2 regions of the Kribbella qitaiheensis genome follow, and region 2 is predicted to be linked to the other one. Evidence: riboswitches for the same ligand, from Rfam matches in the RefSeq annotation. Region 2 holds a riboswitch; the other holds the start of a gene.
The links. Region 2 has a riboswitch for glycine ahead of gcvP (aminomethyl-transferring glycine dehydrogenase). Riboswitches for the same ligand answer to the same signal wherever they lie in the genome.
Positions count from the first base shown of each region.

Region 1: another riboswitch for glycine. It lies ahead of F1D05_RS17505 (L-serine ammonia-lyase); the one in region 2 lies ahead of gcvP (aminomethyl-transferring glycine dehydrogenase).

Region 1 covers NZ_CP043661.1:3,767,239-3,772,522, reverse strand. The annotation lists gene F1D05_RS17530 (aminopeptidase P family protein) at 1-591, shown strand, start outside; gene F1D05_RS17525 (hypothetical protein) at 822-1,058, shown strand; gene F1D05_RS43025 (alpha/beta hydrolase) at 1,062-1,313, opposite strand; gene F1D05_RS17515 (DUF3817 domain-containing protein) at 1,667-1,996, shown strand; gene F1D05_RS17510 (hypothetical protein) at 1,993-2,439, opposite strand; glycine riboswitch at 3,065-3,157, shown strand; gene F1D05_RS17505 (L-serine ammonia-lyase) at 3,237-4,610, shown strand; gene F1D05_RS17500 (hypothetical protein) at 5,230-5,284, opposite strand, start outside.
Region 2 covers NZ_CP043661.1:7,725,113-7,730,396, reverse strand. The annotation lists gene F1D05_RS36605 (serine hydrolase domain-containing protein) at 1-398, opposite strand, end outside; partial or broken gene gcvP (aminomethyl-transferring glycine dehydrogenase) at 395-3,248, opposite strand; glycine riboswitch at 3,320-3,418, opposite strand; gene F1D05_RS36595 (MerR family transcriptional regulator) at 3,439-4,056, opposite strand; gene F1D05_RS36590 (bifunctional nuclease family protein) at 4,281-4,772, opposite strand; gene F1D05_RS36585 (MerR family transcriptional regulator) at 4,932-5,284, opposite strand, start outside.

The DNA of each region.
Region 1 (5,284 bases), 4.0 Mb from region 2:
GTCCGTGAGGGCGACGTGATCCTGCTCGACGCGGGCGTGGAGACCCGGACGCTCTACACGGCTGACGTCACCAGGACGTTCCCGGTGACCGGTGAGTACACGGATGCGCAGCGGCAGGTGTACGACCTGGTTCACCAGGCGCAGCTCGCCGCTCTCGACGCGGTCCGCCCGGGAGCGCCGTACAGGGCCTTCCAGTACGAAGCGATGCGCGTGCTCGTGGAAGGGCTGCGCGACTGGGGGCTCATCGACGTCTCGCTGGACGAGGCGCTCGGGCCGGACGGACAGCAGCACCGCCGGTACGTCGTGTGCGGACTCGGCCACTACATCGGCCTCGACGTGCACGACTGCGACGCGGCCCGGCCGGAGACGTACTTCGCCGCGGACCTGGCGGTCGGGATGGCGCTCGCGGTCGAGCCCGGTCTCTACTTCCACCCGAACGACGAGACGGTGCCGCCCGAGTTGCGTGGCATCGGGATCCGGATCGAGGACAACGTGGTCGTGCACGCGGATCGCACCGAGATCCTCACCGCCGACCTCCCGATCACCGCCACCGGCCTCGAGCAGTGGGTCAAGGCAAACCTGCCGAGCTGATGCTGTCGGGGAGGTCGAGTGATCACTGCGCGTAGTGAAGTAGTCACTTAAAAAAATCTGGTCACCTGCAGTAACACTCGGGGGCCCGCGAACGATGTAGCGAGCGGGGGAGGGTCAAACTCGGCTCGGCGCGTGGCAGTGGGGGGCCGCGACCACGCGCCGGCCGGGCTGACCCCGACTGGGACCCGGGGGGGACCCAGGGCGGTTCCAGGTACGGGGGAGCTTTACCGATGAACTTGCGAGTGCGGGTGGTGCGCTGCGTCTGCAGCGGGAACCATCACTGGTTCGCCGACATCGATGATGCGGACGACCTGCAGAACGACGACCCGTTCTGGTTCGTCGACGGCTGCCCGACCCAGTCCCGGGCGCTCGAGATCGCCTGCGCCCAGTTGCTGTCGCTGTCGGGCGAGGCGATCTCCGGTCGCCAACTCACCAGGGTCCAGGAAGCACACCTGGTCCAGGTCTGAGGGTCAGCCGGTCGGTGCTACGGCCGGGCAACTGCTTCCACGCGCAGGGACCTTCAAGGAGACCAGGTAGTCGTCGATCGCGGACTGGACGCACGGGCTCTTGTTGTAGCTGCCGTGTCCCCAGCCTTGGTAGGTCAGCAGTACGCCGTTCCGGCCGAGCTGCCGAGCCACGTCCGTTGCCCAGTTGTAGCCGGTGGCCGGATCGTGGATCGAGTTGGACAGCAGGATCGGCGTCTTCAGGTGGCGGATCTCCAAGTCCTGTTGGGGATTGGGCGCCTTGGGCAGACCGAGGCACGACTCATTCCGGTCCTGATCCGGTCGACGCCGGAATCGCCTGGCCCGCCTGGTCCGAACACCAGCGAACCCACGCGCGCCTGTTTCGCGGTACGGCGGGCGAGGGCGAGTCCGAAGGTCGGTCCGTTCGGGCGGTTCCAGTCGACCGGCACTTGCAAGGTGGCGCATTGCGAGCCCTTGATGAGCTCCTTGTCCTTCTCGTCCTTCGGTTGGGGACGTACTGATCCTCGGCAACCGGATTCCGTGGCGCATCGGGGTTCTCCCCTGGCCGATCCCCCGACCGGCTTGGGGGACTTGTTAGGGTCACTGACCTGATGACTGAGACGACTCTCGACGCGCCCGTCCGGCCGAAGCACGCGACCTGGTTCCGTGCGGTGGCGATCGCCGAGGCGGTCTCCTGGACCGGCCTGCTGATCGGCATGCTGTTCAAGTACGTGCTGTCCGACAACGAGATCGGCGTGAAGGTCTTCGGGCCGATCCACGGCACGATCTTCGTCGCCTACGTGATCACGGTGGCTGTCGTCCGCAAGCCGCTGCGCTGGAGCTGGTCGACCACGCTGCTCGCGCTCGCCGCCAGCATCCCGCCCCTGTTCACCTGGTTCTTCGAGCTCTGGGCCGAGCGCACCAACCGCCTGACCCGCTAACGGCCGCAGCCTTTGCAGGGCTTGCGAGTCCGGGTGTAGTACCCGTACGTCGCCGTGGCCAGGCCGAGTCCCCAAACGAGATAGCACGGCACCGCCACCCAGAAGAAGGCCGTCGGCAGGTCGCTGCCCGCGAACGCGCGTTCGCCGCGCAGTGCCTCCACGATCATCTGGATCAGGCCGGCCCCGAAGTACGCCGTGATGCCGGCGCCCAGCCCGGCTCCTGGAAGCAGCAGCATCCAGCGGGGGAACACCTGGCCGGGCCGGTAGACCAGCAGTAGTGGGAGGGCTATACCCGCGAGCAGGAAGCCGCCCTCGAACAGCAGCATCGCGTTGCCCTCGCCGTATGGAGTGCTGTCGAACCCGATAGCCGCCTGGGCGGCCAAGCGTCCGAGGCAGCCGGCTACTGCCAGCCAGGCACCGAGGGTTGCCCACTTGGCCGGCAAGGTGCGGCTGCCGGTGCCGGTGCACTGCAGGCAGCTTGGGTCCAGTTGGCGTTGGCGGGCCAGGGCGGTGGCGCCGAGGAGGAGGGCGCCGGTGAGACCGCCTGCTCTGCTCAGCAGTGCTGGGAGATCGAAGGGGAGTCCGAGGCCGGGCAGGATCGCGCCGACGAAGTCCAGGAGGGACAGGGCACAGGCGGCGACCCATCCAGCCGCTGCGGCCCAGGTGGTGGCGATCAGTACCTTCGAGCGCCCTCGATGGTCGATCGCGCCGGTCAGAGCGGCGCTTGCTAGGGCGGCGCTTGCCAGGCAGGCCCGCGACCGATGCCCAGCCGGGGATCAGCAGGTCGCTGGGGAGGATCCAGTTGGGAGCGTGGCCAGTGGCGAACCACACTCGTATCGCGCCGTAGGCGACGGCCCAGCCCAGCGCGAGCCGCGGCGCCCAGGCCATCCAGCCGGGCGCCGACGTGGCGTTCGCAGTACGGGCGATCGTTGTCATGGCACCAGCCTCCGGGTGCCCGGGGGTGCCGCGGATCCATCGCTCGGGGGAAGCGGGTCCATCGCTGGATTGACGGCTGCTGTCGGAGCGCCGTACGGTCACGGCGTCCGACAAAACAACCGCACAGCCGCATGAACCCGTGCGGGAGAGACCCGGGCACGACCCGGGCGCCGTAGGAGCAACTCTCCCCAAGAATCTCTCAGGCACCTTCACCGCACGGGCGAGGCACCTCTGGAAGACGTCAGGTCTGACAGAGCGGGGAGGCAAACCAAACGGTCGACGATGACCGGAAGGATTCCTCCACATGGCGATCAGTGTCTTCGATCTGTTCAGTATCGGGATCGGCCCGTCGAGTTCCCACACGGTGGGACCGATGCGAGCCGCCCGGACCTTCGCTCTCGGCCTCGCCGCCGACGGCCTGCTCACCCGTACGACGGCCGTCGAGTCGCAGCTGTTCGGCTCACTCGGCGCGACCGGGCACGGGCACGGCAGCAACAAGGCGGTCCTGCTCGGGCTCGAGGGGGAAGATCCCGAGACGGTCGACACCAAGTCCGTCGACGAGCGGGTCAAGGGGATCTTGGCCGCGCGCCGGCTCCGGCTGGTCGGCGAGCACGAGATCGACTTCGACCCGGATACCCAGCTGGTGATGCACCGGCGCAAGGCGCTGCCGTACCACCCGAACGGGATGACCTTCGTCGCCCGGTCCGCCGACGGCGCCGTACTGCGTGAGCGCACCTACTACTCGGTCGGCGGTGGGTTCGTCGTCGACGAGGACGCCGCGGCCGGCGACCGGATCGTGCTGGACCGGACGCCGCTGAAGTACCCGTTCCTCAGCGGGGCGGAGTTGCTCGACCGCTGCCGCGAGTCGCAGCTGCCGATCAGCGAAGTGATGCTGACGAACGAGCTGGCGTGGCGGACCGAGCCCGAGATCCGTTCGGGGTTGCTGCATATCTGGCAGGTGATGCAGGACTGCGTGCAGGAGGGCTGCGAGACCGAGGGGATCCTGCCGGGTGGGCTGAAGGTGCCGCGCCGGGCGCATCTGCTGCACGGCAAGCTCACGCGTGATCCGTGGTCGGTGGATCCGCTCAAGGTGATGGACTGGGTCAACCTGTTCGCGCTCGCGGTCAACGAGCAGAACGCGTCCGGCGGGCGGATCGTGACGGCGCCGACGAATGGTGCTGCGGGCATCATTCCCGCCGTACTGCACTACTACCGGCGATTCGTGCCTGGGGCAACTGATGACGGGGTTGTCCGGTTCCTGCTTACCGCTGCTGCGATCGGCGTTCTGTACAAGGAGAATGCGTCGATCTCGGGTGCTGAGGTCGGGTGTCAGGGTGAGGTCGGGTCTGCCTGCTCGATGGCGGCGGCCGGGCTCTGCGAAGTACTGGGTGGCAGTCCCGAGCAGGTGGAGAACGCGGCCGAGATCGCGATGGAGCACAACCTCGGCCTGACCTGCGACCCGGTCGGCGGGCTGGTCCAGATCCCCTGCATCGAACGCAACGCGATGGCGGCCGTGAAGGCGATCAACGCGGCCCGGATGGCGATGCACGGCGACGGCGTCCATGTCGTCACCCTCGACAAGGTGATCAAGACCATGCGCGAAACCGGCGCCGACATGAAGATCAAATACAAGGAGACCTCCCGCGGCGGCCTAGCCGTCAACGTAATCGAGTGCTGAGATCCCCACGCAGCTCCGTCGGGCGCTGGTTGGTGCTGCCCACCATGGTTCGCCGCCACCTGGTTCCCCGGGGTGCGGGTGGGCCAGGGATCGGGTCCGCTGATGCGATGTTCGGCCGATAGCGCGTTATAAGTCCGGCAGCGGACGAAGGACCCGGCAGCGGACGAGCCAGACCCGCCCTCGGCGAGCAGGCTTAGCAGCTTTCAACCGGTAGCACCTGGCACACCGCGAAACAGGGGGCTTTGTGCACCGGCCGAGTGTTCTTGGCCGGTCGCGTGCTCAGGCCGTGCACAAGGGCGCGGTGCGCCGGCGTCGGCTGCCGGCCTCTGTGCATCCGGTGAGCGTTTTCTGGCGGCGGAACGCTCAGCCGGTGCACAAGACGCCGTACTGGGGGCGGTAGGTGAGGCGCCGACGGCGAAGTGAGGCCAGGTCGTACTGGTAGATCCGCGGCGACGGCGGCTGCCATGGAGGAGAACGTGTACACCGAGAGGTGCGCTGCCGCGGCGTGACCGGGGCGAGGCGTCGCCGTACAGGGAGCGCCAGCCGTCCCACACCCGGCTGGTCGCCCCGAGTCCGCGCAGGAGCAAACCGTCATCGCAGCAACCTCGAACAGCGCGTTTCACCAGGGGACAGTTCCGGTGAGGCTCAGGTACTGGGCGGTGGGGCCGTCCTTG
Region 2 (5,284 bases):
AGGGTCTCGAACGACACGCCTGGGTTGCGTTCCCACCAGTCGCCCTCGGGCTCGGCGTTCATCCCGCCCGAGTGCGCCAGCAGTTGCCTGATGGTGAGATCGCCGAACGCGATGCCCGGGAGATGCTTGCCCACGGCATCGTTCAGCGAGAGCAGCCCGTCGTCGCGGCACTGCAGCACCAGTACCGCGGTCATCGTCTTCGTGATCGACCCGATCCGGTACTGCACATCGGACCCCGGTGTCAGCCCGTCGGTACTGGCGAACTGCCCCCGCGAACCGGTCCACGCCAGCGCGCCGTCCTTGATCACACCGGCATTGATCGACGGCAACTTCCACTCACTCTGGGCCGCTGCCACCTCGGCGTACAAGGCGGCAGCGGTGTCAGGGCGCAGGGTCACTCAAAAGCCTCCGGGGCAGGGCAGGAGCAGATCAGATTGCGGTCGCCGTACGCGCCGTCGATGCGGCGCACCGGCGGCCAGTACTTCGCGGTGCGGTCGACCGACTGCGGGAAGGCCGCCTCTTCGCGGGTGTAGGCGTGCTCCCACTTGTCGTTGATCACCGACGAGGCGGTGTGCGGCGCGTTCACCAGCGGGTTGTCGCCGGCCGGCCACTCCCCCGCCGCGACCCGGTCGACCTCGTGCTTGATCGCGATCATCGCGTCGCAGAAACGGTCCAGCTCACCGAGGTCTTCGGACTCGGTCGGCTCGACCATCAGGGTGCCCGCGACCGGGAACGACATCGTCGGCGCGTGGAAGCCGTAGTCGATCAGCCGCTTCGCGACGTCGTCGACGGTGATGCCGGTCTCCTTGGTCATCGGCCGCAGATCCAGGATGCACTCGTGCGCGACCAGCCCGTTCTCGCCGGTGTAGAGCACCGGGAAGGCGCCCTCGAGCCGCTTGGCGACGTAGTTCGCCGTCAGTACCGCGGCCTTGGTGGCAGCCGTCAGACCCTCGCCACCCATCATCCGGATGTAGGCCCACGAGATCGCCAGCACACCGGCCGAGCCGAACGGCGCGGCGCTGATCGGGCCGACACCGGTCTCGGGACCGGCCTGGTCGAGCAGCGGGTGGTTCGGCAGGTACGGCGCGAGGTGGGCCGCCACCGCGACCGGACCGACGCCGGGGCCGCCGCCACCGTGCGGGATGCAGAACGTCTTGTGCAGGTTCAGGTGGCTGACGTCGCCACCGAACTCGCCCGGCTTCGCCAACCCCAGCAGGGCGTTCAGGTTGGCGCCGTCGACGTACACCTGGCCGCCGTGGTCGTGGACGATCTGGCAGACCTCGGTCACGCTCTCCTCGTACACACCGTGCGTGGACGGGTAGGTGATCATGATCGCCGCGAGCTTGTCCGCGTGCTCGTCAGCCTTAGCCCGCAGGTCGTTGAGGTCGATCGTGCCATCATCGTTGCCCTTGACAACGACTACCCGCATGCCGGCCATCACCGCGGAGGCGGCATTGGTGCCGTGCGCGCTGGACGGGATCAGGCAGACGTTGCGGTCCTCGTTGCCCTGGGCCCGGTGGTACGAACGGATCGCGAGCAGGCCGGCGAGCTCGCCCTGGCTGCCCGCGTTCGGCTGCAGGGAGACCTTCGCGTAGCCGGTGACCTCGGCCAGCCAGCGCTCGAGCTGACTGATCAGCGTCACGTAGCCGGCCGCGTCCTCGATCGGCGCGAGCGGGTGCATGTCGGCGAACTCCGGCCAGGTGATCGCTTCCATCTCGGTGGTCGCGTTCAGCTTCATCGTGCAGGAGCCGAGCGGGATCATGCCGCGGTCGAGCGCGTAGTCGTAGTCGGACAGCTTGCGCAGGTACCGCAGCATCGCTGTCTCGGACCGGTGCGTGTTGAACACCGGGTGGGTCAGGTACTCGCTGGTCCGGACCACCGTCGCGGGCCAATCAGCGCCGGCCAGCGCTCCGTCGTACTGGACGCCGAAGGCGCGGCAGACCCGGCCGAGCGCGGTCGCGTCGGTCTTCTCGTCGCAGGAGATGCCGACGTGGTCCGCGTCGACGAGACGCAGCCAGATGCCGGTCTGCCGGGCGGCGTCGACGACATCGGCCGCACGACCCGGAACCTTGGCGAGCACGGTGTCGAAGAACTGGTCGTGCACGACCTCGACGCCACCCGCCTTGAGCGACGCGGCCAGGCTGTCGGCGTTGCTGTGGACCCGCTCGGCGATCGCCTTGAGGCCCTCGGGACCGTGGTACACGGCGTACATGGAGGCGACGACGGCGAGCAGCACCTGCGCAGTACAGATGTTCGACGTCGCCTTCTCACGACGGATGTGCTGCTCACGGGTCTGCAGTGCGAGCCTGTACGCCGGGGCGCCGTCCGCGTCGACCGAGACGCCGACCAGCCGGCCCGGGAGCGACCGCTCGAGGCCGGCTCGCACGGACATGAAGCCGGCGTGCGGACCGCCGTAGAACAGCGAGACGCCGAAGCGCTGGGACGAGCCGATCACGATGTCGGCGCCGGCCTCACCGGGCGCTTCGAGCAGGGTCAGCGCGAGCAGGTCGGACGCGACCGCGACGAGCGTCTCTTGTGCGTGCGCGGCTTCGATCAGCGGCTTGAGATCCCGTACTACGCCGCCCGAGCCCGGGTACTGCACCAGGAAACCGAAGAAGTCGCCCTCGGGCAGCCCATCGGTCGTGTCGGCGACGACGACCTCGATGTCGAGCGCCTCGGCGCGGGTCTGCACGACCGCGATCGTTTGCGCGAACGTGTCGGCGTCGACCAGGAACCGGTTGCTCTTGCCCTTCTTGTTCGACCGGTGCGCCAGCGTCATCGCCTCGGCGGGCCGCGGTGCCCTCGTCCAGCAGCGACGCGTTCGCGGTCGGCAGGCCGGTCAGGTCGGACACCACCGTCTGGAAGTTCAGCAGCGCCTCGAGGCGGCCCTGGGAGATCTCCGGCTGGTACGGCGTGTAGGCGGTGTACCAGGCCGGGTTCTCGACCAGCCGGCGGACGATCACCGACGGGGTGAAGGTGCCGTAGTACCCCTGGCCGATCATCGTGGTGGCGACGTTGTTGCGCGCGGCGAGCTGACGCAACTCGGTCAGTGCGTCCACCTCGGAGGCCGGCTCGGGCAGCCGGAGCGGCTCGGTGGTCCGGATCGACGCGGGGACGGCGGCATCGACGAGCGCGTCGACATCGGCGTACCCGAGGGCCTGGACCATCCGCGCGACCTCGTCCGGACGTGGCCCGATGTGCCGGTCGGCGAAGACAGCTGACACTTGCGGAAGGGATTGTTCAGTCATTGAGGAGGCTCCGTTGCTGACAATTGCCGGTGGCCTCCCCCTCTGTCACGCAGCGCACGCTTCAGAGTCGCCTAAGGCACTCGGTCCATGGGCCTGAGAGGTTCCGGGGAGGAATTGCCCCTTCGGCGCCCAACCAAACAACCCGGCTGAGACTCTCCCGAGTGCTGTGTACGGCTAGCTTGAGCCTACCTCAGCCGGTCATGCGGGCGCGGCGACGGGCAGCGAGCTCGTCGTTGGCGTGACTGTCGTCGGTGTCCGAGTGTGCGTCCAGACGCTCGGTCGGCAGCTCGGCCAGCGATCCCTCGACCTCGCGCCAGACACCGCCGAGTGCGATGCCGAAGACGCCCTGACCGCCGGCCAGCAGGTCGATGACCTCGTCCGGCGAGGTGCACATGTAGACCGAAGCGCCGTCGCTCATCAGCGTGATCTGGGTCAGGTCATCGATTCCACGCTTGCTCAGGTGGGCGATGGCACTGCGGATCTGCTGCAGCGAGATCCCGGCGTCGAGCAGGCGCTTGATCACCTTCAGCAACAGCACGTCGCGGAAGCCGTACAGCCGCTGCGTCCCGGAGCCGGTCGCCGGGCGCACGGACGGCGAAACCAGTCCGGTCCGGGCCCAGTAGTCGAGCTGGCGGTAGGTGATCCCGGCCGCGGCACACGCCGTCGGGCCGCGGAAGCCGACATCGTCAGGCATCGGCCTCAGGTCGTCATCGAACAGCAGGCCCTGTACGCCGGCGCTTGCGGCCGCCTCGGCGTGTGCTTCGGACGTCGACTGCGCCGTCAGATCAGTGTCGCCGGTGCGTGTCACGCCTGAGCCTCCCTGGGTACCGACTGGAACGGATCACATCCGTGGAGTTACAACACTCCACAACTCCTTCAAGGTAAGCCGTCGCTCAGGACCGGTCAACGACAACCGCTCCGAGCCGGTAGCGTGTCGCGCCCACAACTCGAATCGTTACCTGCCCGCCCTTGTACCAGGAGCGCTCAAACTCACGCCCCGTGACCGCTGAATGACAGGTTCGTACGGGAAGGTCAGCTCTTGTCGAAGTCTTCGGGTGTGACGTTGTCGAGGAATTCGCGGAAGCGTTCTACTTCCTCTTCCTCGACTACCTCTTCGTCGTCGGTCTCGCTCTCGGGGACCGGGATGCCGGCTTCGGCGAGGATCTCTTCGGTGCAGAACACCGGGGTGCCGGTACGCAGGGCCAGCGCGATCGAGTCGGACGGGCGGGCCGAGATCTCGGTCTTGTCGTCGAAGACGATGATCGCCTCGAAGACGCCGTCGGTGAGGTTCACGATCCGGACCTGGGTCAGCGTGTGCCCGAGGACGCGGATGGTCTCCGCGAACAGGTCGTGGGTCAGCGGCCTCGGTGGTTCCATCCCCTGCTGGGCGAACGCGATCGCACTCGCCTCGGCCGCGCCGATCCAGATCGGCAGGTACCGCTCGCCGCCGACCTCCCGGAGCAGCACGATCGGCTGACTCGAGGGCATCTCCACCCGTACTCCGACTACGTCGACTTCGCGCACAACTCCAGCCTACTCTGCGGGCCGGCCCGGGGATGGCCCACGGGGTGCGCCACCATCGGATCGGCTGGACAGATCCACCCGGAACCAGGAGCACTCAAGACGGAGCAGCGCCCAAGGCGAGCGTGCCCGAGCCGGGAGCAACGCCCGAGGCAAGCGTGGTCAGCGCTTGAGACGCGAGCGGACGAGTGCCGCGTGCAGGCGGACAGCCAGGGCGGCGAGCTCCTGGGTCTTGTCGTCGCGGCGGTGGCTCATCACTTGCTCGATCAAGCCCACCTCGCGGTCGGCCGCCGTACGGAAGGGTCGTAGATGCCGCGGCTCGATCCCGTACTGCGCGAACTCGGCGGCCGTCTTCGCGACCAGGATCGCGTCGCCGTCGTAGTGGTTGCCCCGAGCTACCACCAGGTTGTGGCTCTCCAGCTCGTCGAGCAGTTCCACACTGATGCCCGCGGCAACGCGAAGCTCCTCGCGGGTCAGCTTCAGCTCGGTCCCGTACGCCGCGAACTCCTCCGCCC